2 regions of the Microbacterium sp. Y356 genome follow, and region 1 is predicted to be linked to the other one. Evidence: riboswitches for the same ligand, from Rfam matches in the RefSeq annotation. Region 1 holds a riboswitch; the other holds the start of a gene.
What was found. A riboswitch is a leader RNA that binds a small molecule or an ion and turns the genes downstream of it on or off. The one in region 1 is predicted to bind FMN.

Region 1 (14,315 bases):
GTGCGCGAGCCACGAGGACAATGCAAGGCTCATCGCGTCCTCACCTGCCGCAATAACCAACGACATCTGTTTGAGCAGACTCCCCCGTTGATCCACGAGCGTACCGAGCACGTCGAAGACCAGGGTCTCTCGAACGAAAGCGCTGCCTGTCATTTCACGGCGACCGGCTCGGGGAACATCGCGGTGAACAGCATGCCCACCCACTCCAGCAGCTGCGCATCGGTCGGCGCTTCACCGCTGGGCCGAGGCAACGGCACGACGAGCGCTTCTCCCCCGGCAACGAGCTTCGCTGTGGGGTACAGACGCTGCAACCGCACCTTCATCGAATCTTCGAGGTGCGCCGGTGCAACCCGCAGATTCGAGCCCATCACCACGACATCGCTGAGCCCGGCTTTGGCCGCGCGTCGGCGTAGGCGCGCGATCTTGATGAGCCCTTCGACCTCTTCAGGAGCGGTGCCGTAGCGATCGGTGAGCTCCTCAATCACGAGGTCGATGGCGTCATCCTTCGCAGTCGCCGCGGCCGCCGCAGACAGCTTCTGATATGCCTCAAGACGCAGGCGCTCGCTGTCGATGTAGGTCTCGGGGATGCGGGCATCCACCGGCAACTCCATTCGCAGCTCGTTACCGGTCTCAACATCCTCGCCGCGGAACGTCGCAACGGCTTCGCCGACCATCCGCAGATAGAGGTCGAACCCGACACCGGCGATGTGACCCGCCTGCTCGCCGCCGAGCATGTTGCCCGCACCGCGCAGCTCGAGGTCCTTCAGCGCCACCTGCATTCCTGAGCCGAGCTCATTGTTCACGGCGATCGTCTGCAGACGGTCAGCGGCCGTCTCCGAAAGCGGCTTCGAATCGTCGTAAAGGAAGTATGCGTATGCCCGCTCACGACCGCGACCGACGCGCCCACGCAGCTGGTGCAGCTGGCTGAGGCCGTATTTATCCGCCTTGTCGATGATGATCGTGTTCGCGTTCGAGATGTCGAGGCCAGTCTCGACGATCGTGGTCGAGACGAGCACGTCGAATTTGCGCTCCCAGAAGTCGTCGACGACCTGCTCGAGCTGGTGCTCGCCCATCTGCCCATGGGCGACGCCGATTCGTGCCTCCGGCACGAGTTCGGCGAGCTCGCTCGCCACTCGCTGAATCGACTGCACCCGGTTGTGAACGAAGAAGATCTGCCCCTCACGCAGAATCTCGCGCCTGATCGCCGCGGCCATCTGTTTGTCGCTGCGGGGGCCCACGAAGGAAAGAATCGGATGCCTGTCCTCCGGCGGCGTCGCCAGCGTTGACATCTCGCGGATGCCGGTGACTGCCATCTCGAGTGTGCGCGGGATCGGCGTGGCACTCATCGCAAGGATGTCGACGTTCGTCTTCAGCTTCTTCAGCTTGTCCTTGTGCTCGACGCCGAAGCGCTGCTCCTCGTCGATGATGAGCAGTCCCAGATCCTTGAACATGACCTGATCAGTGAGGATCCGGTGCGTGCCGATGACCATGTCGACCGAGCCGGCGAGCAGCCCCTCGAGCGTGAGGCGGGCGTCCTTGTCGGTCTGGAAGCGCGACAGCGCCCGAACCTTCACTGGGAACCCGGCGAAGCGCTCGGTGAACGTCTCGATGTGCTGCTTGACCAGCAGCGTGGTCGGCACGAGCATCGCGACCTGCTTGCCGTCCTGAATCGCCTTGAACGCAGCCCGCACGGCGACCTCAGTCTTGCCGAAGCCGACGTCTCCGGAAAGCAGCCGATCCATCGGGATCGGCTTTTCCATGTCGGCTTTGATCTCGTCGATCGTCTGCAGCTGATCTGGGGTCTCCGCGAACGGAAATGCCTCTTCCAACTCCCGCTGCCAGGGGGTATCGGGGCCGAATGCGTGGCCCTTCGCCGACATGCGAGCCGAGTACAGCTTCACGAGCTCGACGGCAATGTCGCGTACAGCGCGGCGTGCTTTGCCCTTCGCCGCGGACCAGTCGCTACCGCCCATCTTCGAGAGCGTGGGCGCCTCCCCGCCGACGTATTTCGAGAGCAGATCGAGCTGATCCGTGGGCACGTAGAGCTTGTCGCCGGGGAACCCGCGCTTGGACGGCGCGTATTCCAGCACCAAGTAGTCGCGGGTCGTCTTCGTGGGGTTTCGCCCACCGGAGGAGACTTCGCGCTTTGTCATCTCGACGAAGCGTGCGATGCCGTGTGTGGCATGCACGACGTGGTCGCCGTTTTTGAGCTGCAGCGGGTCGACGACGTTCTTGCGACGCGAGGCGAGCTTCTTGACGACCCGCTGGTCTCCGCTGATCGTACGGCCGTAAAACTCGTTGTCGGTCAGGACGGCGAGCTTCGCCTCCGGCACTTGGAATCCGGATTCGAGCGCGCCGAGCACAAGAGTCGCGACGCCAGGGTCCGGGGCGTCAATGAGCGTGTCAACGATACGAGCGGCGAGGCCGCGGTCGGAGAGCACATCCCTGGCGCGGTCGACAAGTCCCGTGCCGGAGGCGACGACCACAACTCGCCAGCCGTCGCTGAGGCGGGACGCGACGAAATCGATCGCGCCGTCGACGTTTCCATGGAAAGACGGGATGATCGATGAGTCGATGTTCGCGGCATCCGCGTCGTCGGTCGCGAATGGGCTGAACCGCCACCAGACGCCGTCGCGCTCGCGGACGATCTCGCGCAGGCGCGCAACGGTGAGGAAGTCACCGGCACCAAGATCGATCGGCGCGGATGCTCCAGATGTCGCTGCACTCCACGCAGCATCGAGGAACTCGCGGTTCGTGTCGCCGAGGCTCTGGGCCCTGGCGCTCGAGCGCTCGGGGTCAACGAGGGCTGTGGCTGTTCCAGGCGGGAAGTACTCGGCGAGCGACTTCAGAGGGCCGGAGACCGCGGGCAGCAGCGATTCCATACCTTCGACGGGGATGCCCTCTGCCATCTTCTCCAGCATCCCGGCGATCGCGGGGAAACCGGCGATGAGCGCGCGCGCACGATCGCGCACCTCCGCCGTGAGCAGCAACTCACGGGTCGCAGGCAGATCCACTCGGTCGACATCACCGGGCAGCGATCGTTGATCCGCAATCGAGAATGCACGTATTTGGTCGATCTCGTCGCCGAAGAACTCGACGCGATACGGGTGCTCGCTCGTCGGAGGGAACACATCGAGGATGCCGCCGCGCACGGCGAATTCACCGCGACGCGACACCATGTCGACGCGCAAGTATGCGCGCTCGACAAGCTGCTCGACGGCGTCGTCCAGTTCGAGGTCACGACCGCCGAGAACGAGCGCCAGCGGCGCGGTGTCGCCGAGATTGCTGGCGATCGGCTGCAACGCGGCGCGCACCGAGGCGACGACGATGAGCGGACGTGGGCCCTCCCAGGTCGTGATGCGGCGGAGCGTCTCGAGGCGTCGGCCAACCGTGTCAGGACTCGGACTCAATCGCTCATGCGGCAGCGTCTCCCATGCAGGAAAGCTCAGGATCTCGGCATCCGGCACATAGGAGCCGAGCGCCGCCGCGAGAGATTCAGCTCGTCGCCCGGTGGGTGCAATGACGAGCATGGATGCGGGATGCCCCGCGCTAGTGCGTTTCTCCAACAGCCCCGCGATCGTCGGCGCGTCGAGGCCATCGACGAGGCCGAGGTCAGCGTCGGTCTGCGCCCAGGCGAGGGCGTCGTGGTACAGAGTCGCCCTTTCCAAGGCGCGGAGAATCCCCGGAACAGTCACCTGAAGAGTCTAATGCGCACCTCAGACAGCGGCTCTCATATGATGCCGTGATGGAACAGGTCACGCTACACACGGAACGCCTCACCCTCCGCGCCCCCGCCACCGCTGACGTCGATGCGATCACGGCAGCGTGTCAGGATCCGGAGATCCCCCGGTGGACCACCGTTCCGAGCCCGTACACGCGTGAACACGGCGAAGGCTTCGTGAAGCTGGTCACCGAGTCGTGGGAATCCGGAGAAGAGAGCGTCTGGGGCGTCTTCCATCACGAGGTGCTCGTCGGAATGATCGGCCTACATCACATCACCCCGCACGCCAGCGGCGGATCGACTGAGATCGGGTTCTGGGCGACAGCCGAGTCGCGAGGCCGGGGATTCATGGTCGAGGCGTCACTCGCCGTGATCGACTGGGCCTTTACCGAGCTGAAACTCGCCCGCATCGCCTGGCGCGCCGTTGCCGGCAACATCCCTTCCGCACGCACGGCGCGCGCCCTCGGCTTCCACTACGAGGGGCTGATGCGGAAGGCGCTCACCAGCCCGCGTGGTCGTGATGATGGCTGGGTCGCGGGGCTTCTGCGCGATGATGACCGCACTCCGGTCGAGTGGGCGATCCTTCAGCCCTGATCACGAGCCGACCCGGTCATAACGCATCACGACGCGCTCGCTGCCGAGCCAAGGAGTGCCGCAGAGCCATCGATCGGCAAGGGCGACTGCGGCGAGCAGATTTCTGGACACGTGACAAGGGGAACCTGGACACCCGTTCAGACCACTCGATTCCCGCCGTGATCGGGAGTATGATCGCTTCCACATCGCTGTTGGAGGAGGAGAGATGAGCGGCGTCAGTGTGCGCGCAGACAAGTCGGGTCTCGACAAGTTCGCGCGACGACGACACGAGCTCGCGGACGCCGCGCTCGCTGCAGTTGCTGCCCGTGGCTTCGCGCAAACCGGGCTGCGAGACGTCGCCGCCCACACGAGTCTCTCCCTCGGCATCCTGCACTACTACTTTCAGGACAAGGACGATCTGATCGGCCAGGCGATCTGGCAGTACAAGTCGGAGTGCGCCAGACGCTATGACGAGATCGTCGAGACGTCCCGCACCGGGACCGAACTCGCCGAGCGATTCGGTGCAGAAATGTCAGCGACTCTCCGCGATGAAGCCGACATGCACCGTCTCTGGTACGACCTGCGCAACCAGTCACTCTTCGACATCGGTTTCCGCGACACGATCATCGCGATCGACAAACTCCTCAGCGATATGGTGTGGGCCGTGATCGAACGCTACTGCGAACTCGAGAACGCAACGCCCACTGTCGACGCTGTCTCCGCGTACGCCCTGTTCGACGGCATCTTCCTCAACTCTCTGATCGCGCTCCTGCGCGGCGATCTCGACGCCATCAAGCGGGTCGAGATCGCCAGCATCCGACTGTTACACGGCGCGGTCTGACGCACGTCGGGCCTCGCTCGCTGTGCACAGCAACGCCACTGGACAGTCTTCCCTCCTATCGGATGCCGGTGACATGATGAAGACATGCCGGAGATGCCGGAGGTTCAGGGGCTCGTCACGTTCCTCGGCGAGCGCGCCGTCGGACGCACGATTACACGCACGAGCATCGGCGCCATTGCTGCGCTGAAGACCTACGACCCGCCGAACACTGCCCTGCACGGGGCGACGATCACGGCATCCGCTCGTCTCGGCAAGTTCATCGTGCTCTCTTGTGGCGAAGACCTTCATCTCGTGTTCCATCTCGCCAAGGCGGGCTGGCTGCGCTGGTATGAACTGCTGCCGACGACGCTGATCAAGCCGGGGAAGTCACCGATAGCGCTCCGCGTCGCCCTCAATGACGACAGCGGGTTCGATCTCACAGAGGCGGGGACGAAAAAGTCACTCGCCGTTTATGTGGTGCGTGATCCGCGGGATGTGCCGGGCATCGTCCGGCTCGGTCCGGATCCGCTGGACGAGTCGTTCGACCGATCCACATTCGCAGCTCTGTTGGAAGGTCGTCGCACGCAGATCAAGGGCCTCCTGCGCGACCAGTCCGTGATCGCAGGTATCGGCAACGCCTACTCGGATGAGATTCTGCACGCCGCACGCATGTCCCCGTATGCGATCGCCGCGACGCTCGGCGATGACGAGACCGAGCGCCTGTTCATCGCGATGAAGGAGACGCTGAAGGATGCTGTGGCCGCAGCATCTGGGAAGCCGCCGGCCGATCTGAAGGATGCCAAACGACGAGGGATGCAGGTGCACGCTCGACGGGGTGAGGCCTGCCCGGTCTGCGGCGACACTGTGCGCAGCGTGTTCTTCGCTGACAGGTCGTTGGAGTACTGCCCCACCTGTCAGACCGGTGGGAAACCACTCGCCGATCGACGGCTTTCGCGACTGCTGAAGTGATCCTTCTGCAGGTTCAGGAATCGATGGACCGGACACGGAATGAAATGCGCGCGAGCGTGTTGAGTACACTGAGCATCAACGTGCTCCGGGGTCGGTGAGAATCCGAACCGGCGGTGACAGTCCGCGAGCGCTTCGGTTTTCCGAAGTGCCGATCCGGTGAAATTCCGGTACCGACGGTGATGCGAGAGAAATCTCGCTAGTCCGGAAGGGAGGCAGCACGATGCGCGCGAGCGCGCCGTCTGTCACCCCCGGAGTGAGAAACCAAGGGACGACGGATGACAGTGCACGAGACAGAACGCCACGCGATGACGCGCGCGCTCGCACTCGCAATGCGCGGCCCCCGGGGCGTCAACCCTCAGGTCGGCGCAGTCATCCTCTCCCCCAGCGGCGAGATCCTCGCCGAGGGTTGGCACCACGGCGCTGGCACCCCGCACGCTGAAGTCGACGCGCTGTCGAAGCTTCCTGAAGGAGCGGCGCGCGGCGCGACAGCGGTCGTCACACTTGAACCCTGCAATCACACTGGTCGCACCGGCCCGTGTGCTCTCGCCCTCATCGATGCGGGGATTTCGCGCGTCATCTACTCGCTCGATGATCCGGGCGCTGTCTCCGGCGGCGGAGCCGAGCGACTTCGGAACGCCGGGGTCGAGGTCGAATCCGGTGAGCAGTCTGACGCTGCCCATGCCATGATCGCCGATTGGTTGACCGCACACAGGCTGGGCCGCCCGCACGTCACAGTGAAATGGGCGCAGAGTCTCGACGGGCGCGCAGCCGCGAATGACGGTACGAGCCAGTGGATCACCGGACCCGTCGCCCGCGCCGATGTGCATCGCCGACGCGCAGAAGCAGACGCGATCGTCGTGGGTACCGGAACCGTACTCGCCGATGACCCCGCGCTGACTGCACGCGACGGCGACGCCCTGTACGCGCATCAGCCAATCCCGGTGATCATCGGCTCGCGTGCAACCCCGGCGGATGCAGCCGTACGCCGTCACCCCCATGAGTCCCTCTTCTACGACACCCACGACCTGCACGCAGTGGTCACTGACCTTCATGGCCGCGGCATCCACCGCGTCTTCATCGAGGGCGGCCCGACGCTCGCCAGCGCATTCATCGCGGCCGGACTCGCCGATAGCGTGCTCGCATACATCGCACCGGTCTTGCTCGGCGGCGATCGTCTCGCACTCGCCGACATTGGTGTGCCCACCATCGACGACGCGCGCCGACTCACGATCGACGAGTGGATTCCGCTCGGGCCCGACATGCTTGCCGTCGCCCATTTCACAGAACCGCAGAACGAAGGAGTCCGCTGATGTTCACCGGAATCATCGAGGAGATCGGTGAGATCACCGCCATCGCACCGTCCGGTGACGGCTGGCGCCTCACAGTTCGCGCGCCGAAGGCGACGCACGACCCCGTGCACGGCGAGTCCATCGCAGTGTCCGGAGTCTGCCTGACGGTCGTCGGCTCGAGCGCAGACACCTTCGACACCGATGTGATGAAGCAAACACTCGATGTGTCGGCACTTGCCACGGCATCCGTGGGCACGAAGGTCAACATCGAGAAGGCGATGCCGGTCGGCGCACGGCTCGGCGGTCACATCGTCCAGGGCCACGTCGACGGCACCGGCGTTGTGGTCGACGTGCGTCCTGGCGCCGAGTGGAGCGTGCTGCGCATCTCGCTGCCCACAGATCTGACCCCTCTGGTCGTCGACAAGGGATCCATCTCCGTCGACGGCACCTCGCTCACCGTGAGCGCAGTGAGCGCTGCCTCAGCGGATGACGCGTGGTTCGAAATCTCCCTTATCCCGGAGACGCTCACCGCCACTACCCTCGGATCCCGCATCGTCGGCGACCGCGTGAATCTTGAAACCGACATCCTCGCCCGTCACGTGGAGCGCCTGCTCGCGTTTCGGGCTATCTCGGAAGGAGGCTCGCGATGAGCCTTTCCACTATCGAAGAAGCCCTCGAGTCGCTGCGTGCGGGCCGTCCGGTCCTTGTCGCTGATGATGAGAACCGTGAGAACGAGGGCGACGTCATCCTCTCGGCCGAACTCGCCACCCCGGAATGGGTCGCGTGGACTGTGCGCTGGTCATCCGGTTTCATCTGCGCACCGATGCCGGCCGATCTGGCCGACACGCTGAACCTCCCGCCGATGGTGGAGACCAACGAGGACGCTCGCTCGACCGCCTACACCGTCAGTGTGGATGCCGCTGAGGGAGTAACAACCGGCATCAGCGCCCACGACCGCGCACACACGCTGAACGTGCTCGCGAATCCGGCCTCGACGTCGACCAGTGTCATCCGGCCCGGTCACGTGCTGCCGCTGCGCGCCGTCGACGGCGGCGTGCGCGAACGCAGCGGACACACCGAGGCCGCCGTGGATCTCATGCGACTTGCTGGCCTGCAGCCGGTCGGCGCGATCGCCGAGGTCGTCGCCGAGGACGGCAGCATGATGCGCATGCCTGGCCTCATCGAACTGGGCGAGCGTGACAACGTGCCGGTCATCACGATCGAACAGCTGATCGCGCATCTCGACGAGATCGACCCACTGGATGCCCCGGTGACTTCGTCACGAGAGGGCCGCCGTCGTGTGAGTCTGCGAGCGGATGCCACGGTGCCGACCTCACATGGCACCTTCCGGTTCCTCGCCTACAAGGACCGCGTGACCGGAACCGATCACATCGCCGCCGTATCGGGAGAACTGGGTGACACGGCTCTCGTGCGCGTGCACTCGGAGTGCTTGACCGGTGAGGCGTTCGGATCGCTGAAGTGCGAGTGTGGCCCGCAGTTGGACGCCGCGCTCAACGCGATCGAGAAGGACGGTGGCGTCGTGATCTACATGCGCGGCCACGAGGGCCGAGGCATCGGTCTCATCAACAAGCTGCGGGCCTACAGTCTTCAGGAAGAGGGACTCGACACCGTCGATGCGAACCTCGCCCTCGGCTTGCCTGCAGATGCTCGCGAATATGCGGCGGCGGCCGGCATCCTTGGCGATCTGGGCATCTCGAAGATCCGTCTGCTGACCAACAACACCGACAAGGTGAACCAGCTGCGCGAACTCGGCCTCGACGTCATCGAGCAGGTGCCGCTGATCGTCGGCGTCGGACCAAACAACCACCAGTATCTCGAGACCAAGCGTGACCGCATGGGCCACATCATCGGCGACGCCGATCTGGCCGCTGCGCTCGCCCTCGGAAAGGACAACGCATGAGCGGCGCAGGAGCACCCACAGCAGCGGGTCAGATTGACGCGACGGGACTGAACGTCGTCATCATCGCCGGCACCTGGCACGACGTGATCACCGATGGGTTGATCGCGGGGGCCGAGCGGGTACTCAACGCTGCGCACGCAACGCACCGGCTCGTGCGCGTGCCTGGGTCATTCGAACTGGCGATCGCGGCCCAAGCCGCATTCGCCGGTGGAGCGGATGCCGTCGTCGCCCTCGGCGTCATCATCCGCGGTGGCACCCCGCACTTCGAGTACGTGTCGGCGGCGGCGACCGACGGCCTCACCCGAGTGTCGTTGGATGCCGGCAAGCCGGTCGGCTTCGGCCTGCTGACCCTGGATGACGAGAAGCAGGGACTGGACCGTGCCGGCATCGAGGGATCGAAGGAAGACAAGGGCGCCGAGGCTGCGGATGCCGCACTGCGGACGGCCCTGGTCCTCAAGACACTTCGCGGCTGAGCCGCACGCCCGCTGACTCGGCACTGGTGAGTCTCGCCTTGCTGGCGAAATTCCCTCACCGGGCCTACTGTGAGCGTATGGAGACTCTGCGCCTGATCGTCGTTTTCATCCACATCATCGGCTTCGCCGTGCTGTTCGGCGCCTGGGCGGCTCAGGCCTTCGGTGGTAAGCGAGAGTTCACTCGCCTGATGGACATCGGGCTGCTGATCGCCGGCCTCGCTGGCCTTGCTCTCGCAGCTCCCTGGGGCATCTCGTGGGAGCCGGGAGCGAGCTTCTACATCAAGGTCGGCGTCAAGCTCGTCGTCCTGATCATCATCGGCGCGCTGCTCGGTATCGGCTCCGCTCGTCAAAAGCGCGGCGAGGCCATTGCACCCGCCGTCTTCTGGCTCGTCGGCATCCTCACGCTCACAAACGCGGGCATCGGGCTGCTCTGGCGCTGATAGCGTCTCGCGGATAACAGTCGCGCATCGCTCGTGACGACAGGCCGTGGCCGCCGACAGCAACCACTGCATCTTCCCTATAATCGACCCGTTGCCGTAACGCGCGCCCATCACCGAGGCTGAGGCGCGCACCCACACGAGACGCTCCACCAATATTGAGCTGGAACCGATCTGCGGCTAATTCATCCATGCCTCACGTTCGGAGAATCTCATGCGCTATCTGCTTCGTACCGCCGTCGTCCTTTCTGCTACCGCACTCGTACTCACCGGCTGTGCCGCCGGTGACGGCGGTGAGTCCGGTGGTGAAGCCGGTGCGCTGAAGGGCTCCGGTAGCGGCGACAGCTGCGTGATCGACGGGACCGTCCCCGTGGGTGCGGCGCTGAGCCTGACCGGCGGTGCCGCCAGCTACGGCGAGTCACAGCAGAAGGGTCTCGAACTCGCGCTGGAAGAGCTCAACGCCGGCGAGGGAGTCGCCTACGACCTCACGATCGAGGACGATGGCACCGACCCGCGTCAGGCCATCAGCGTCTTCGAGGGGTTCGCCGGCAACGGCACCAGCGTCGTCATCGGCCCGACCCTCTCCAACACCGCTTTCCAGGCACAGCCCGTCGCACAGGAAGCCGGCCTCCCGGTGCTCGCGATCTCGAACACTGCCGAGGGCATTACCGCCCAGGGTGACTTCGTCTTCCGCGACTCGCTCACCGAGGGCCAGGTCATCCCGCAGACGATCGAGGCTGCCACCGAAAAGCTCGGCCTCGAGAAGGTCGTCGTGATGTACAGCAACGACGACGCATTCACCGAGTCCGGCTACGACGTCATGTCGTCCTCTCTCGAAGAGCAGGGCGTCGAGATCCTCGACACCCTGACCTTCTCGGTCAGCGACACCGACTTCCGCAGCCTGCTGACGGCCGCGAAGGAGCTCAAGCCCGACGCGATCGTCGTCTCGGCTCTCATCGAGGCAGCCATCCCGCTTGTCACACAGGCCCGTGAACTCGGCATCGACCAGCCCATCATCGGCGGCAACGGCTTCAACAACCCCCAGCTGATGGCAGACGCCGGCGACGCTGCCGAAGGCGTCATCGTCGGCGCTGCCTGGAACTCGGCATCCGACAGCCCCGAGAACACCGACTTCATGGCGGCATTCGAGGAGAAGTACGACTCGGCGCCCGACCAGTTCGCGGCCCAGGCATACACCGGCCTGAAGGTCATCGACCACGCGGTCCGCATGAACTGCTCCGGCGAGCGCACTGACGTGCAGGACGGCCTCACCCAGGTGAAGGATCTCGCGACCCCGCTGGGCTCGCTGACCATCAACGCCGACCGTGACGCCGAGCACCCCGCGGTCGTGCAGATCGTCAAGGATGGCTCTTTCACGGTCATGAACTGACCGACTCCCCCCTCCCTGAGGAAGCACCATGCAGCAACTGCTCAACGGCCTGTTCCTCGGTTCGATCTATGCGCTGTTCGCCATCGGGTTCACCCTGGTGTTCGGCATCCTGGATCGACTGAACCTGGCCCACCCTTCGGCGTTCGCCGCTTCAGCGTTCGTGGGAATCTGGCTCACCGATGCCTATGACCTACCGATCGGCGTCGTGCTGATCCTGGTGTTCCTGTTCGGCGGGATCCTGGGTCTACTCATCGAGCGCATCGCCTTCCGGCCGCTCAGGGATCGGCCGGACGCGCACTTCGCCGGGCTGATCTCGTCGATCGCGCTGGGTGGGATGGTGATTGCGCTGCTGCAGGCCTTCTTCGGCCCGAACACGCGACGCTTCCCCGCGGGCACTGTGTCGGACGACTCCGTTGAGATCGGCGGGGTTACCGCGAGCTACCTTCAGCTCGCGATCCTCGCCGTCTCGCTCGGTCTGATGATCGCGCTCACGATTCTGGTGAAGCGATCGTCTCTTGGCCGTTCGATGCGGGCGGTCGCGGAGAACCCCGCTGCCGCCCGAGTGCTCGGTGTGAATGTCGACCGGGTGACGTCGATGACGTTCGCGATCTCCACCGCGCTCGGCGCGGTGGCGGGCGTGCTGTTTGCCCTGAACGTCAACAGCGCGCAGCTCGGCATGGGAACGGCGATCGAGCTGAAGGGTCTCGCCGTCATCATCGTCGGCGGTATGGGGTCCCTACCAGGGGCGCTGGTCGGCGGATTGATACTCGGAATCGCGGAGGTGTTCACGATCCAGTACATCGGATCGAGCTGGCGTGACCTCATCGCTTTCGCCCTGCTGTTCCTGATCCTTCTGGTCAGGCCACAGGGGCTGTTCGGCAAGCGGAAAGTCCGAGAAGTCTGATGTTCTTCACCGAGTCGACTCTCGTCTTCATCGCGATGAACGGCGTTTTCGCGTTCTCGTTCTACGCGGTTCTCATCGCCGGACAGCTCAGCCTCGCCCAGGCCGGGTTCGCAGGTCTGTCGGCATTCGTCGCCGCCAGCATCGCACCTGCACCGACCGAGTGGGGTCCGATCCCGACGCTGCTGTTCTCGATGTTCGTCGGCATGGTCGTCGGCGCTCTGGCTGCGCTTATCCTCGGCCTGCCAACGATGAAGCTGCGCGGAGTGTTCCTCGCAATTGCAACGCTCGGATTCGCCGAGGCAATGCGCATCTTCATCCTGAACGCCGAGTGGACTGGCGGCGCCCAGGGCATGTCGGTGCCCAAGATCATGACGCCATTGATCGCCTGGATCGTGCTCATCATCGTCGCCTACTGGTTCTGGCGTCAGACCCGCTCCCGCTACGGTCGCGCCCTGGAGGCGATCCGTGAAGACGAGCTCGCCGCCCGCTCGATCGGCATCAACGTCGGCGGTCACCGCCTGACCGCGTTCGTCTCCGCTGGCGTCCTGGCAGGGCTCTACGGCGTCATGTGGGCGTATTACATGCGCCTCATTGCACCGGAGGATTTCGCCTTCGAGACCGCGATCGACGGACTGGTCACCGCAGTGGTCGGTGGAACGGCGAACTTCTTCGGCCCGATCCTCGGCAGCGGGTTCCAAACGCTGCTTCCCGAGATCCAGCGCATGATCGGAATCGAGGCAGGCTGGATCCGTCCATTCCTGTCTGGCCTGCTGCTGCTCATCGTCATCCTGTATCTGCCGGGTGGCATCGCCAGCCTGATCCCGCGCCGCAAGCAGCGCATCGATGTGAGCGCGCTCGACGTTGATGCACCTGCCACCGGCCGCAGCCACCCCGCCGCGGGCGAGGTCATCGCCGAGCTGAAGGGCCTATCGAAGGAGTACGGCGGCGTGCACGCTGTGCGCGGCGTCGACCTCACCGTGCGCAGTGGCCAGGTCGTCGGTCTGATCGGCCCCAACGGCGCAGGCAAGACCACGCTGGTCAACATGATCAGCGGCCTGATTCCGCCGTCTGCGGGGACGGCGACCGTGCTCGGCGTGCAGATCGGCAAGACGCCGGTGCACAAATTCGCCGCGGCCGGTGTGACGCGCACCTTCCAGCATTCCAAGCTGTTCAATCGCCTCACTGCGCTCGAGAACGTTCTCATCGGCGCACACCTGGTCGCCAAGCCGACTTTCCTGCGCCGCTTGCTCTGGCTGCCATCTGCACGCCGCGATGAGCGTCTGGCACTTGAGCACGCCGCACGGTGCCTTCGGCGCGTGGGACTGCTCGAGAAGGCGGATGTCACGGCTAAGGCGCTGTCCTACGGCGACCAGCGACGTCTGGAGATCGCACGTGCTCTCGCCGCTGACCCGTCGCTGCTGATCCTTGATGAGCCCGCCGCCGGCATGAACCATGTCGAGGCGGAGGGCCTTTCGACCCTCATCCGCTCGCTCGCCGAAGACGGTCTGACCATCATCTTCATCGAGCACAACGTCGGCATGGTGCTCGGCACCTGCGATTACATCATCGTGTTGAACTTCGGTGAGGTGCTCGCACACGGCACGCCAGAGCAGATCGCGGCGGACGAGCGTGTGATCGACGCGTACCTCGGCTCCGCCGAGAGCGCTGAAGCTTCCGAAGGTTCCGACACGGATGCCCCGGATGAGGCGGAAGCCACACGCGAAGCCCCAAACACAGACGGAGGCCGATGATCATGGCTGATTCACTCCTCAGCGTGAAGGACCTCGTCGTCTCGTACGGACGCGTCGAGGCCGTGCG
Region 2 (14,315 bases), 1.4 Mb from region 1:
GAGCACCTGCTCGAACCGCTCGGTGGAGTGATCGTGTGGATCGGCGAGACTCTCGCGTCAGCGATCGCTGGGCTGCTGGTGGGCCTCATGATCGTCGGCGTGGTGCTGCTGATCGGACGGATGCTCGGTAAGAAGCCGACCTTCCACGAGGGCGAGGAATCGCCGGTGAGCGTGCACGCGTAGGAGTTTTTCTCGCCGGGAGGCGGCCGGGCGGACGTCGGATTTTTGAGAGGCGTCTGGGCGACTGGGCGTGAGCGCGTCTGGGCGTGAGCGTGTCTGTCTGCTCAAGAGCCTTGCAGTGGCACGAAGCTGTACAGCCCCTGATCCTGCGCATGCTGCGCGCGGCCCGCGCGCAGGTCTACGACGGTCATCACCCCGGCGACCGGGACGACCATGCGTCCACCCTCGGCGAGTTGCCCGACGAGCACATCCGGCAGTGATTTCGCGGCAGCGGAGACCAGGATGCGGTCGAATGGCTCCTCGTCGGGCAGACCGAGCACGCCCGACTCGGCGCGACGGATCTCGGTCTGCACACCCACTTCGCTCAGTCGCTCCCGGCCGTACTCGACGAGCTCTGCGACGACTTCCACGCCGATGACGGTGCCATCACTTCCTGCCAGCGCGGTAAGGATGGCGGTCGTCCAGGCTGAGCCACTTCCGACGTCGAGCACGCGGTCGCCGGGGCGGACGTCGAGCAGCTCAAGCATGCGTGCCACTGTCGAGGGCTGCGAGTTCGTCGCGGCCCAGCCGATCATCACGGGGCGGTCGGCGTCCGCGAGATGGCGCACCGCAGGAGGCAGGAAGGCCGCCCGCGGCGTTGCGGACATCGCCTCCCGCACACGGATTGCGGTGGCGGGATCCACTCTGATTTCGGCCATATGCCGACGCTACGCCGGGGGCGGGGGTCGGGATAGGGGGTCGCGCTGGGCGCGCGACTTGTTCTGCACAGGTCTTCGGGTTTGTGGGGTTATCCACCGTTTGCGAATGGCTTCTGATCTGCGGTTTATCTGGTGGATGAATGTCTGTGGCCTGCGGTTGAATGGAGGTATGACATCGCTTGTGCAGGAGTTGGAGAGCATCGATCGGCAGTTGGCCGATGCGATGTCTGCTTCTGCGGCGGGTGGCGGGGTGCGGTTCACCGACGACGGTGAACTGTTAGTCATCGTGCAAGCTCTCGGGAGTATTCAACGGCGGGTGGATGGTGCGATCGTTGAAGCGACAGACCGTGTGGTTGAGCGGGACCAGTGCGAACGCGACGCGAGGTTGACGACACAACTCGGATGCCGGGACGCCGCCGAACTCCTCCGACGCACACTCCTGGTGGATGGGCATGCGGCCCGGCGGTACGTCTCGGCCGTGGCAGCGGTGCACCGGGATCTGGACATCACCTCTGGCGAGTTGCTGCCAGCGGCGTTCCCGGAGTTGTCGGCCGCGCTGGCCGATGGGGTGATGTCGTTGAGTGGGTTCCTGGCCTGCACGACACCGTTGCTGAAGGCCAGGCGCCTCGGGGCGGCGGATCGGTTGGCGGCGGATGCCGTGCTCGCACGCTTCGCGCGTGGGCTGCCGTTGGATGGGGTGGATGCCGCCGATGATGTGGCGACTGACGGTGCCGATGATGAGCGGGCACCCGCTCCCACAACGGATGAGCTGGCCGGGTTGACCGCGCACATCATCGATCGCCTGGATCCGGATGGTGCGGAGCCGAAAGACCGGGCAGGTAAGCGCCGCCGGTTCTTCACGATCGGGCGGCTCCGGGACGGGTCCGTGCCTGTGCGTGGTGAGCTCCTCCCGGAAGTCGCGGCGCAGTTACAGAAACTCTTCGACAGTCTGATGAACCCCAAAGTCGACGACGAGGCCAGTGCGGGAGGCGCGGTGCGGTTCCGTCCGTCCAACGACGGCGACGGTGACGGTGACGGCGGCGACGACGACGGGGGTTCCGACAACGCTGGTTCCGACAACGCTGGTTCCGACAACGCTGGTTCCGACAACGCTGGTTCCGACAACGAAGACAACGATGCCAGCGATGCCAGCGCCGACGACGGCGACATCGGCGACGATTCCGACGATGCCAGTGCCGGCGATGACCGCGACGACGACGATGGTTCCGACGACAGTAGCGCCGACAGTGACAGTGCAGACGATGACAGTGCCAACGGCGACGGTTCCACTGCTGACCGTGACCGCTTTGCCGCCAAGTACAGCACGGCACCCGGCACCGCCCCCGCCAGTGAGAGTGATGATCTCTCCGGCCGTGCCGACGGTCTCCCGGACCACAAAGCCGCCTCGCCCCCACAACACGCCGCTGATCTTCGCACGCATGCGCAGAAACGGCACGACGCGTTCGCGAGCATCATCGTGGTCGCAGCCGCATCCGATGGCATGCCCACCCTCGGTGGAGCCGCACCAACCCTCGTCGTCTCAGTCAACGCCGACGACTACGTCCACCGCACCGGCCGCGCCACGGTCGAGGGCGCCGGATACGACGTGCCCCTCGGGGCCGCCGACCACACCGCATGCGCAGGCGGCATCGAACGCGTGCTATTCGATGAACACGGTGCGATCGTGGGGATCAGCACCACCGCGCGGATCTTCAACGCCCGCCAACGCCGGGCGATCGTGCTCCGCGACCGACAATGCCTCATCCCCGGGTGTGACATCCGTGCAGAATGGTGCGAAATCCACCACGTGACCGAACACGCCCTCGGCGGGCCCACCCACACCAGCAACGGGGTACCCCTATGTTGGCACCACCACCGCACCCTCGACGAGAACCTCTGGCTCATCCGCATGCGCAACGGCATGCCCGAAATCCGAGGCCCCCACTGGTGGGACCCCTACGCCCGCTGGCGATCCCCACACCACAACTACACCGCCATCGACGAAGCCATTGACACCGAACGCGACCGCGCGTGGAGTGCCTGGTGACGGTGACCCGTTGAGCCCGCACATGCGGCACGTGCCACATCTGCCTCCGCGCCGCGGGCACGATCTCCCACGATCATGACCACCCACGAGCACCCACGACCACCACGACCACGACCACGACCACCCACGAGCACGATCAAGATGCCGGTCACTCGCGTTTGGAGAAGAGTGGCACTTCCGCGACGACCGGATTATCCGCTCGGAAGTCACCGAACCTTGCCCAGGTGAGCTGCACTCGTACCACCACGGCTGTTCCGCTGTGAAGCGATTGGGTGAACTCGGGGAAGGCGCGAAGATACTCGGTGCGGCAGCGCTCGAGGTCGTCTCCCTCGGGAAGGTCCGCGGAACCCTCGATCTGGAGGGTCGTCCCATCCACCCCACCGACGACAGCAGCGAGGCGTGCGTCGCGCCGGATGTTTGCGATCTTGCGCGAGTCGGGTTTCGCGTCGAAGACGAGTTCGCCAACGTCAGTCGCCGCGATCGGAAGGTATGCCGCCTGCGGTCGGCCGTCACCCCCGAGCGTCGAGATCACGCCGGCGCGTTGCTCGCGGACGTACTCGATCAGTTGGGCGAGATCCATCCGAACACCATACCGATGGCGCTCGATCGAGATATCAGCGGGCGAGCCCGGGGAAGACCATCATGGTTCGTTCCACGCACGACGGCGCAATGCTCGAAGCCTGTACCGAGTCACACCCCCAACCACTCCGGCGTCGTCGAGGCGAAGAACGCGGTCAAGCCATTAGCAAGGATGTTGTCCGGCTCGACGCGCGTCGCGTCGGCGAGGTAGGCCATCGCGATCGCACGCTGCCCGCTCGCCCAATGCAACCAGGCAAGCGCGCTGAGCAGCGGCGCACGGAACGACTCCGGCATGGATGCCACCGTCATGCGCAGGAATTCGATGCCGCGCTGCATCCGCTCCGCATCAGGTATCTCGACCGACTCGCCTCGGAAGAGTCGGTATGTACGGTCCTTCGGAATGGCATCCATTCGGTCGAGCCCGAGCACATACTCATCCAAGGACACCCCGTCTCGGCGCGCGCCCTCGATGAATCGCCCATGTTTGCGAAGGACCTGCTCACCCGCTCGGCGCCCGAAGGCGATCTGCGTCGCCACCGTCTCGGGGACCGTGGCGAAATCACTGACGAGAATGAGCTGCGCACGAAGCTCAAGGTCGGTCGGTCTCGGCAGTTCTGCGTCGAGGATCGTCTCGACGAGCGGAATCGCCAAGGCTGTGGGTCGGTACTCGTCGAACCGTCGCACAGTCGATCCGATGTGTCTCGTCGGCACGACGAAACCGAATTCAGGCAGGTCGTCGACGAAGCCCAACAGCAACTCGGCCAGCTCGTCGCTGTCCTCGGCCGAGACGAAGGGAAGGTGGATGAGGCTCTCACCCCTCAGGGTGTCGTGGTCTGTCATACCGCCATCGTTGCGCCACCACGCGGCCAACAATCGGGAGAAATCCACGATCCGTGTACAACTCGCATGAGGTCAAAACAGTGCAGGAAGAGTCGGCGCAGCATCCATCCTCAGGTATTCTTCCGAATGAACACACACGTGCTCCGGGGTCGGTGAAATTCCGAACCGGCGGTCATAGTCCGCGACCCGAAGCCCTCCGGGGCTGAGGCTGAACCGGTGAAATTCCGGTACCGACAGTCAAAGTCTGGATGGAAGAAGCACACGGGTGGACTGCATGCGGCGACGCATGCAGCTGTCCTCACGCTCCCTCGGCGGCATCGCAGCCGAATGGAGAATCATGGACTTCCTGCACTGGCTGGTCGACGCCTTCAACTCGCAGTGGATACTGCCCGGCGGGCAGACCCTGCTGATTCGCGAGGTCGTGGGCAACATCTTCGGCTTAGCCAGCGCTCTCGGCGGCATGCGGCGCAAGATCTGGGCGTGGCCGGTGGGCATCGTCGGCAACCTGCTGCTGCTCACGGTTTTCCTCGGGTCGATTCTCAACCCCGATCACTCGCTGCCGAACCTGCTCGGGCAGGCCGGACGCCAGGTGATGTTCATTGCGGTCGCGATCTACGGCTGGAACCGCTGGCGCCAGGCAAAGGCCGACGGCGGGCAGGTGACGCCGCGCTGGGCGCCGAACAGTGCCCGCGTTGGACTCGTGCTCGTTCTGGTGCTCGGCACCGTGGCGCTCACTCCCCTGTTCCGCGTGCTCGGATCGTACGAGCCGGTCTGGGCGGATGCCTGGACCTTCGTCGGCTCGTTGCTCGCGACCTACGGCATGGCCAAGGGCTGGACGGAGTTCTGGCTGATCTGGATTGCCGTCGATGTGGTCGGTGTACCGCTGCTGTTCAGCTCCGGCTACTACGCCACCGGATTCATGTACGTGTTCTACGGCATCTTCACTGCGATCGGCTTCGTCGTGTGGGCACGGGCGCAGGCGAATGCCAAGCCGAAGATCGACACACTCATGCCGGATCCCCGGGTGGTTTCACCGGGGGACAATAGTGAGTGATGTTCGACAGCCCGCTTTCCGCCTCGGCCTACGAGGTGCTCGGTGTCGACCCCGCCGCAAATGACGACGATCTGCGACGGGCCTATCGTCTGAGGCTGCGGCAGACGCATCCAGACACCGGCGGCGACGCGGCGGAGTTCATCCAGGTGCAACGCGCCTGGGAACTCATCGGCACCGTCGAGAGGCGCGCCTCATACGACCGCGGGCACGGCTTCGGTGCCGCGAATCCGGCGTCTCCGGGACAAAGCCAGGACCAGAACTGGAGCGGCTGGCGGGCCCAAGCCTCGCGCACCGATACCCGTCCGCGGGCACGGTCATACGGGCATCCGGGCGGCTGGCGTCGCGAGCGCTATCTGACGCTGATCCGTGAGTGGGCTGGCCACGGCGTCGACGTCCCCGACCCCTATGACCCGGCGCTCGTGCGCTCCATGCCGCGCGAGCTGCGCCGCATGCTTGCGGACGCTCTCGCCGAAGAAGAGACCGCACGCACGGTGTCCGACCTCGGCATGGGATTCACCGTGTGGCACGATGTGGCCGCCGGCGAGGGCGCGGGCGACAAGCTTGACCACGTCATCCTCAGTCCGTCCGGCCTGTACGGCGTGCTCTCGGAGGACTTCGGCGAGATCGTTCGATTCCGGCGCGGAGAGATCCTTGCCCGGTCCGTCGATGGAGACGCACCCATCGCAGCCCTCCTCGCGCGCATGCGTGTCATTGCACGAGCCGCACGCGTCCGCTTCGGCGGTGCGATCATCGTCCTCCCAGACGACGACCTGGATCAGGCGATCACGACACTCGGAAAAATCCGCGGCACACCGGTCGTCGTCGTGCGCCGCAGCGCACTGCACACAGTGTTGCGCCGTGGCGTCCCCGGAGCACGCGACATCGGCGGGAACGAGCTGTTCGATGTGCGGACTCGGCTGCAGCACACGGTGCGGTTCGTGTGAACATCGGGTCGACCAAACTCATGACCGCAGTCGAGGCGAAGGCCACGGCATCCGGGTTCGCGCTCGACGACGCACAGCGCGAGCTGGTCGCAGAGCTCGCACGGGTCACCCGCGCGGACGGCAGCCTATTCATCCACGGCCCGGCAGGGCGAGGGAAGTCCTGGATCGCGAACGCTTTCTTCGACGCGATGCCGACGCGCAGAAAGACCCGCGTGCACTTCCATGGGTTCCTTGATGCTCTGCACCGCAGCATCCATCGACGTCGAGACGAGCAGGATGCCGTCGAGAGCGCAATCGACGACATCGTCGGCGACGCCCGAGTGCTGTTCTTCGACGAGTTCCATGTTCATGACTCTGGTGATGCCCGGCTGCTCACCCGACTGTTGGAACACGTGTTTCCGCAGGATCTGATCGTGCTCGCCACCTCGAACTATGCTCCCGTCGGTCTGCTACCGAACCCGACCTGGCACCACATGTTCGAGCCGGGCATCGCGCTCATCACGCAGCACATGCAGGCGTTCGAACTCGCCGGCCCCACCGATTACCGCGCCGTCCCTCACTCCCACTCGAGCGGGTTCGCATCGGGCAGTTGGACACGAACCCCACCCGCGCCCGCCCCAACCACTGACGAGGCGACCCTCTCGCACGTGCGCGACAGAGACTTCCCCGTGCTCGCCATCCGCGATAACGAGCTTTGGATCTCGTTCCATCAGCTCTGCGGGACGCCGACCTCGACGATCGAGTATCTGGAGTGGGCGCGCATCCACCCGCGCTGGGTCGTGACGGATGTACCCGGCTTCGCGGATGTCGACCGTGAAGCACAACAGCGCTTCATCAACGTGATCGACGTGATTGCAGATCTCGACGTGCCGACGACGTTCGTGTCAACGCACGCTCTGGCGGACTTCCTCTCCGGAGCCACGACCAGGCCGGACGCCTTCCGGATGGTGAGCAGGCTGCAGCTGCTCCGGCACTGATCGCCACCGGTTGTGAACGTCGCCCGCTGACGCGAACGCGATTAGCATCAAGGAATGACGAATGCTGACCCGATCGACGACATCTCCATCGGCGGAGAGATGATCCGCCTCGGACAGTTCCTCAAGTTCTCCGGGCTGCTCGACTCCGGTGGCGACGCCAAGGAGGTCATCATCGACGGGTATGTGACCGTCAACGGCGAAGAAGAGCGCCGCCGAGGACGCCAGCTACACGACGGCGACCTCGTCGAATTCGAGGGGCGCACGGTTCGCGTTCGCCCCTGAGGGCGGTTGTTCGTGTCGCGGCGCAGGGCCTGACGTGCGCACCGTAGTACCACCGGGGTAGACGACTTTGATACCGGGGAGTGATTTCCCCGATATCACCACGTTCCTAAAGTTCAGACATGGCCGGAGACGCCGGTCGAATGAAAGAACGGAACGCAGTCATGACTGAGCCCACCAGCACCCGCTACGAGGAGTTCAAGGTGAAGGGGGACGACCTCCTCACCAAGGTGCGCGAGATCATCCACGACGGCAACGTCAGCCGGCTGTTCATCAAGCACGACAACGGCGACACGATCCTCGAGGTACCGCTGACGGCAGGCGTCGCGGTCGCCGCCGCCGGTGTCATCCTCGCCCCAGTGCTCGTCGCGCTCAGTGCCGTCGCCGCCCTTGTGACCCGCGTCACGATCGGCGTCGAGCGCCGGGAGACCGAGACCGAGACCGGCGACACCACGGTGCCGGATGAGGCTCCACCGTCACACCAGTCGGGATCCTCGATCGAGACCGCACCGTCGACCGAGACCGCGGAGTGAGCGTCCGCCCTCATTGCCCGCCGACGAGCGCGGGATCGGACCGCACATGACCACCGGCGTGACTTCCCAACTGGGACCGATTCGCCAGACGTTCGCCGGGCGGGACACGTTCCCGCCCGTCGCGCGGGCGTACACGGAAGTGGCCAACGCGGTCCGGGACCGCGGGCTGCTCGCCCGCACGCCGTGGTTCTACGCTCTGGTGGGATCCGTGCTGCTGGCCGCGTCCGGACTTCTGCTCGTCGGGTTCTTCACGCTCGGCGACAGTTGGCTTCAACTCCTGATCGCCGCCGGTCTCGGGATCGTCGCCACTCAGTTCGCATTCCTCGCACACGAGGCAGCGCACCGCACCATCCTGACCACCGGTCCCGCCAACGACCGGCTGGCGCGTCCCCTCGCGGCGCTCGTCGGCCTCAGCTATTCGTGGTGGGATTCCAAGCACAGCCGCCATCATGCGAACCCGAATCGGGTCGGCCGCGACCCTGACATCGAGGTCGACACGATTTCCTTCCTCGACGTGGACGCCGTCGAAGCACGAGGCGCTCGGCGCTGGATCACGCAGCGGCAGGGCTGGCTGTTCTTTCCTCTGCTCACGCTCGAGGGCATCAACCTGCACTACCTGAGCATGCGGCACCTGCTCTCGCGAGGGCCAGTAAAGCATCGTGCGAGTGAACTCCTCGTTCTCAGCATCCGTCACGCCATCGTGCTGATCACCGTCTTCTCGGTGCTCTCGCCCGCCTGGGCATTGGCCTTCCTCGGTGTACAGCTCGCGGTGTTCGGCATCTACATGGGCGCCTCGTTCGCTCCGAACCACAAGGGCATGCCGGTGATCGCGCCGGATGCGCGACTGGACTTCTTCACCAAGCAGGTTCGCACTTCGCGCAATATCTCCGGCGGTTGGTGGGCGACGACCCTGATGGGCGGTCTGAACTATCAGATCGAGCATCATCTCTTCCCGTCGATGCCCCGTCCGCACCTCGCGAAGGCCCGCGAGATCGTGCGTGCATACTGCGCCGCAGGCGCCATCCCCTACACGGAGACGACGCTGCGGCGCTCCTATGGCATCGTCATCGAATATCTGAACAGGGTCGGTCTCGCCGCCCGCGACCCCTTCGATTGCCCGATGGCTGCGGAGTACCGACGTGGATGATCCCTCGAACCGAACCGGCCACAGACCAGAAGGACAGGGGATCATGACAATCTCGACAGCAACCAACGCGAAAGCCCTTCCTTCCCGACGGCTGCGCATCGTCATCGCAACAGACACGTTTCCACCCGACATCAACGGCGCCGCCCGGTTTTCCCGCGACCATGCCGTGCGACTGGCTCGGCGCGGACACGAGGTTCACGTGATCGCACCGTCAACCTCATTCTCGACGCCGTCTGGCGACATCGAGATCATCGACGGGCAGGCGATCCGCGTGCATCGTCTGCGCAGTGTCAGACTGCCGCGACATGGATGGGCACGCATTCCGCCGCCGTGGGCGGTGCGCCCTCAGGCCAGACGCATCCTCGACGAAGTGCTCCCTGACATCGTCCACCTGCAGTCCTTCATCGACATCGGGCGCGGTGTCGCTCACGAGGCGCACGATCGCGGCATCCCGATAGTGGCGACGAACCACGTGATGCCCGACAACGTCGCCTCCGTCCGCGGAGTGCCCACGCGCATGGTGTCCGCACTCGGTCGTATGGGATGGCGCCTTGCCGACTCGGTGTACGCGCGTGCCGACATCGTCACGAGCCCCACACCCATCGCGGCGGGCTACCTCGAGCGCCACACCAGCATCGCCTCGGTAACACCCATCTCTTGCGGCGTCGATCTCGACCGGTTCTCCCCGAAGCAGGCCAAACCTCGACAGTCGACCGTCCTATACGTCGGACGCCTGGATCCCGAAAAGAACGTCGCCACGCTCCTGCGGGCGTTCGCGATGATGGAGCGGAACACCGGCGTCGAGCTGGAGATCGTCGGCAACGGCTCCGAACGTGCCGCGCTGGAAGTGCTGGCCGCACGTCTGGGCATCGCCCATCTGGTGCGATTCCGTGGGCACGTGTCCGACGAGCAGCTCACGGCAATGCACCACTCGGCCACGGTCTTCGTGATGCCCTCGACGGCAGAGCTTCAGAGCATTGCGACTCTGGAGGCGCTCGCGTCGGGCACACCGGTGGTCCTCGCCAACGCGATGGCGTTGCCCCACCTGGCCAACGACGGAGTCGAGGGATACCTCGTGACGCGCGATGATGCTCCTGAGTTCGCCCGAAGGATCACGAGAATTCTCGCTCTCTCCGAGGACGACTACCGGGTGATGAGCGCGCATGCTGTTGCGCGGGCAGCTCAGCACGAGGCCAGCGCAGTCGTGCGGCAGTACGAGACTCTGTACGAGGACGCCCAAACCCGCAGATCTGCCATCCCGATGCCGAGATCCGGCCGCCCCAACAGGATCTCCACACGTACAGCATCCAGGGTACGCACCCGCAGGCGGACCACTCTGAAGTATGGGCTCGTCGATACCTCAGAGTGATGTGCGCGTGGGCACCGTCTTCTTACATTCATCTCATGGACGTCATCAACGATTTCATTCTTCAGGCCGCCGCATCACCGTGGCTGCTGCTCGTCATGTTTGCGGTGGCCGTGATCGACGGCTTCTTCCCGCCTGTGCCGAGCGAGACGGTGCTGGTCGCGGCTGCCGCCGTGGCCGCGTCGACCGGGGCGTTTCCGACGGTACTGCTGCTGTGTCTCGTCGCCGCAGTGGGCGCGATGATCGGCGACAACATCGCCTACGCCATCGGTCGCCAAGTCGGAACGACGCGCTTCCGTTGGATGCGGGGGCCGCGCGTCTCTGCGGCCTTCGAGCGTTCGGGGCAGGCACTGAAGACTCGTGGTGCACCACTCATTCTCGGGGCCAGGTACATTCCCGTCGGCCGGGTGGCGGTGAACATGTCCGCCGGAGCGCTGGGCTACTCGTGGAAGCGTTTCCTTCCGCTGAGCGCGCTGGCTGCGGCGAGCTGGGCGGTGTACAGCGTCGCAATCGGCGTCCTCGCGGGTCAGTGGCTGGGCGATCAGCCGCTGCTGAGCTCAGTCCTGGGCGTCGTACTCGCCCTCGTGATCGGTCTGGTGATTGATCGCGTCGGCGCAGCACGCCGTCGGCGAACCGCGGCCGCAGCGTCGATCGAGGCGCACGACTCAAAAGACGGCGATGCCGTGGAGCGCCGGGGGCGTCGGCCCGTGAGCAGGGCTCGTCGAGCGCATCGGCCGCGTTCTTCGGCTGACTGGTACGGCATACCACTCACGACCACCCCTCAGGCCTGATCGGAGCGCGCGATCGTCAGACGCGCTCCCGCACCGCCCTGGCAGTCGCGCCGGGATCAAGCCTGTGCATGATCGATTCCGGGACGATCACGAGCTCTGCTCCGTGGATCTCAGTTGCGAGCCGATCTGCTGCCGTAACGAGGATGGGGAAGGTCTGCTCACCTCGCAGGATCGTGACCGGCTGCGACACCGACAACATCTCCGCCGTGGGCGTCGAGACCTGCGCCGTCAACTTCGCGTCGTATACCGTCGACTGCGCGAGCGGCACCAATGCGGGGAACTGATCGCTCTGCCGGATCGCTTGCACCATCTCTTGTGGCAACCCCACTCCTTCGAGTTGGAACGTGACCACCGCTTCGTCGCTCTTGCCATCGTCAACAAGCTTCTGCAGACGCTGGGGAAGATCTGCGGCGGGCTCGTCATTGCCGAATCGGAACGGCGGCTCTGAGAGAAAGAGTGAGCGGATCGGAACCCCTCTGGAGGCTGCGAAGAGAGCGAGTACGGCGCCGGATGAGTGTCCGAGCACGATCGCGTCGCCACCGACCGCTTCAATCACGGCGGCAAGATCATTGGCTTCGTCCTCGGGCGATGACCCTCGCCTGTCGCCGCTTGCCCCTCGAGCACGTCTGTCTACTGTGACAGCTCGGAAGCCTACGTCTACAAGGGCGCTCGCGAGCGCCCCGCCATCGGTAGCCAATGAGAAGGCACCGCCCACAATAACGATGGTCGGCCCTTCCCCCACTTGCTCGAAGGCGATCGTGATCCCGTCGGCAGAGGTCGTTGTATTCATGCCACCAAGAAACCACGATCCACCGACACTGGCAAGGGTGTGGGGCCGTCAGTTAGGGTGAAGAGCATGACCACGACGACTGACGCACCTGCCGTTCAGAAGCGGCGAGGTATCTGGCAAGCACGCGCACTGCTCATCGTCGGCGTGGTTCTCATACCCGTAACCCTTGCCATTCTCACCACGAGCGCTGAAACACCGGATGCCGAGGCATACGTGCGGATGGCCTTTGCCGTGGTTGCGGGACAGACGATCGCGATCGCCACTGTGGTCAGCCTCCTAATTGCATCGATCGTGCGGCGTTTGAGCATCGGCGCCATTCTCGCCAACGCGCTTATCGCGATCGTTGTCACGTCCTTCGCGGCACACGGCATCGGGAATGCACTGACGACACTGCTGCAGGGTCTGGGGCTCAACAACTAAGAGTGGCGTCCCGAAGGCCTTGCCCCACCGTGGACTGTCAAGAATCGGAGCAGTTCCCGATTGAAGACCTGCGGATTATCCTGGTTCGCGTTGTGGCCGGCATCCGGAATCACAACGTAATCGATCCGAGGATCGCTCGCAGCCCAACTCGGGCCATCCTTTCGGATGTTCCCGGTCCCGTCACTCTCGCCATGAGTGAGCAAAAAGGGCACATCGACCCGGAAGTCGGGAAACCCGTCCCGACGCACGGCTGTCGCGACGGCAGCGAAGATACGGACCAGATCACGCCGCCCGATCACACCCATAGCGTCGAGTGCGTAGGCCTGCACTTTCTCTCGAATGGAGGTGACCTTCGCCATAGAACGGCGCAGGTGATCGAGGGGCCAGAAGCGGAAACTGGGAGCCATGAACCGCACGGCAATGTGATCACTTCGACTCAAGGGGAAAGCGATCGGAGTCGAGCCGACGATGACGAGCCCTTCTATACGCTCGGGATGCCGTCGGACGATGTGCTGCGAAACATATGCGCCCATCGACTGGCCCACGAGGATGAGACGGTCGATGCCAGCGTCGTCGAGAACCGCGATCAGGTCATCGACGTAGTCCTCTATAGAGGGATGCTCGATCCCCAAGGGCTGTGAACGGCCATGGCCACGCGCATCCCAGACGAGCACGCGGTAGTCGCCGAGTACCGCCGGGATCTGGGCGTTGAACATTCGGTGATCCATCGTCGCGCCGTGCAGGAAGGCGATCGCCGGACGTTCCGGATCACCCCCGACCCAGTAGTGAAGCGGTGTGCCCCGGCGCTCCAGCACGCGACCTTCGAGACCCTCGGCGGTGCGGCTCCAGTCAGCGGTCACGGTCTTCTCCCCATGGTCGTCGTACTTTCCAGGGTAGCGAGCCGGGACGAGACCCGACTGTCGCGACGTCAGCCACCGTCCAGGCCGCCGCGTCTGCCTTCGGAAACCTACCCGAGATCGATCGTCTGCCAAATGACGTCCGCGACGCAAAGGCCGTTGTCAGCCTCGCGATAGAACACATCAGTCGGGCTTACCTCACCCGATGCATGCCCGTTGGCTGATCCCTCAAGGTTGATCCTCCACGCGGCGTCTAACGAGGGCCGATCGACGGAGGTTTCAGCGTTGAACTGTTCTGGTTCCCCCGCGCTGAGTCCCTCCCACGCCGGCGAGTCACCAAAGTCTGTCGTGGAGTCTTCGCAGGCGAGCGTTTGTTGTTCGCCCGAGGATGCGGCGTCGATGAGCTCTTCGGTCGAGTTGATGACGCGAGCACCGTCAGGTCCCCAGAGCACGACATCCATTGAACACCCCGAAAGCAGGGCCATGGATGCGCCCGCGACAACCGCGACAAGGACTCGGCTAGGAGTGTTCACAGTGTCACGGTACCTGCCACGGGTTGAGATTGGCTGGCGATGACTTCCTGACTCCTTGTGACGGCGGCGGAGCGCCGGCAAGGTACTGGGGGCCGTCCCCCGGGGGAGGTAAGAAGGGTGCGGCCCCCAGAGTTTTAGTGCCCTAAGGCAAGGTGCCCCGCTTCCATGTCGGAAGCGGGACACCGTACTTGCGTCAGCTGATCAAATCGACATTCTCTTCAGTACGTCGGCGGCGAGCGACCATGAGCGCTCCACCACCTGCGAGGAGGATCAGCGCTGT

Region 2: another riboswitch for FMN. It lies ahead of pnuC (nicotinamide riboside transporter PnuC); the one in region 1 lies ahead of ribD (bifunctional diaminohydroxyphosphoribosylaminopyrimidine deaminase/5-amino-6-(5-phosphoribosylamino)uracil reductase RibD).

Annotation. Positions count from the first base shown of each region.
Region 1 is NZ_JCAIUE010000001.1:670,531-684,845, forward strand. Features, by position in the region: gene AC1C2Q_RS03350 (haloacid dehalogenase type II) at 1-153, opposite strand, end outside; gene mfd (transcription-repair coupling factor) at 150-3,695, opposite strand; gene AC1C2Q_RS03360 (GNAT family N-acetyltransferase) at 3,746-4,315, shown strand; gene AC1C2Q_RS03365 (TetR family transcriptional regulator) at 4,521-5,135, shown strand; gene AC1C2Q_RS03370 (Fpg/Nei family DNA glycosylase) at 5,220-6,083, shown strand; FMN riboswitch at 6,161-6,305, shown strand; gene ribD (bifunctional diaminohydroxyphosphoribosylaminopyrimidine deaminase/5-amino-6-(5-phosphoribosylamino)uracil reductase RibD) at 6,359-7,393, shown strand; gene AC1C2Q_RS03380 (riboflavin synthase) at 7,393-8,022, shown strand; gene ribA (GTP cyclohydrolase II) at 8,019-9,293, shown strand; gene ribH (6,7-dimethyl-8-ribityllumazine synthase) at 9,290-9,766, shown strand; gene AC1C2Q_RS03395 (Fe-S protein) at 9,844-10,206, shown strand; gene AC1C2Q_RS03400 (ABC transporter substrate-binding protein) at 10,418-11,593, shown strand; gene AC1C2Q_RS03405 (branched-chain amino acid ABC transporter permease) at 11,622-12,497, shown strand; gene AC1C2Q_RS03410 (branched-chain amino acid ABC transporter ATP-binding protein/permease) at 12,497-14,248, shown strand; gene AC1C2Q_RS03415 (ABC transporter ATP-binding protein) at 14,251-14,315, shown strand, end outside.
Region 2 is NZ_JCAIUE010000001.1:2,064,961-2,079,275, reverse strand. Features, by position in the region: gene AC1C2Q_RS10020 (DUF808 domain-containing protein) at 1-183, shown strand, start outside; gene AC1C2Q_RS10015 (protein-L-isoaspartate O-methyltransferase family protein) at 285-878, opposite strand; gene AC1C2Q_RS10010 (HNH endonuclease signature motif containing protein) at 1,048-2,925, shown strand; gene AC1C2Q_RS10005 (pyridoxamine 5'-phosphate oxidase family protein) at 3,074-3,505, opposite strand; gene AC1C2Q_RS10000 (hypothetical protein) at 3,616-4,344, opposite strand; FMN riboswitch at 4,480-4,608, shown strand; gene pnuC (nicotinamide riboside transporter PnuC) at 4,682-5,398, shown strand; gene AC1C2Q_RS09990 (J domain-containing protein) at 5,398-6,342, shown strand; gene zapE (cell division protein ZapE) at 6,363-7,319, shown strand; gene AC1C2Q_RS09980 (RNA-binding S4 domain-containing protein) at 7,374-7,601, shown strand; gene AC1C2Q_RS09975 (DUF4342 domain-containing protein) at 7,763-8,131, shown strand; gene AC1C2Q_RS09970 (fatty acid desaturase family protein) at 8,178-9,278, shown strand; gene AC1C2Q_RS09965 (glycosyltransferase) at 9,322-10,647, shown strand; gene AC1C2Q_RS09960 (DedA family protein) at 10,683-11,435, shown strand; gene AC1C2Q_RS09955 (alpha/beta fold hydrolase) at 11,452-12,225, opposite strand; gene AC1C2Q_RS09950 (hypothetical protein) at 12,292-12,645, shown strand; gene AC1C2Q_RS09945 (alpha/beta fold hydrolase) at 12,642-13,505, opposite strand; gene AC1C2Q_RS09940 (hypothetical protein) at 13,613-14,035, opposite strand; gene AC1C2Q_RS09935 (DUF7927 domain-containing protein) at 14,229-14,315, opposite strand, start outside.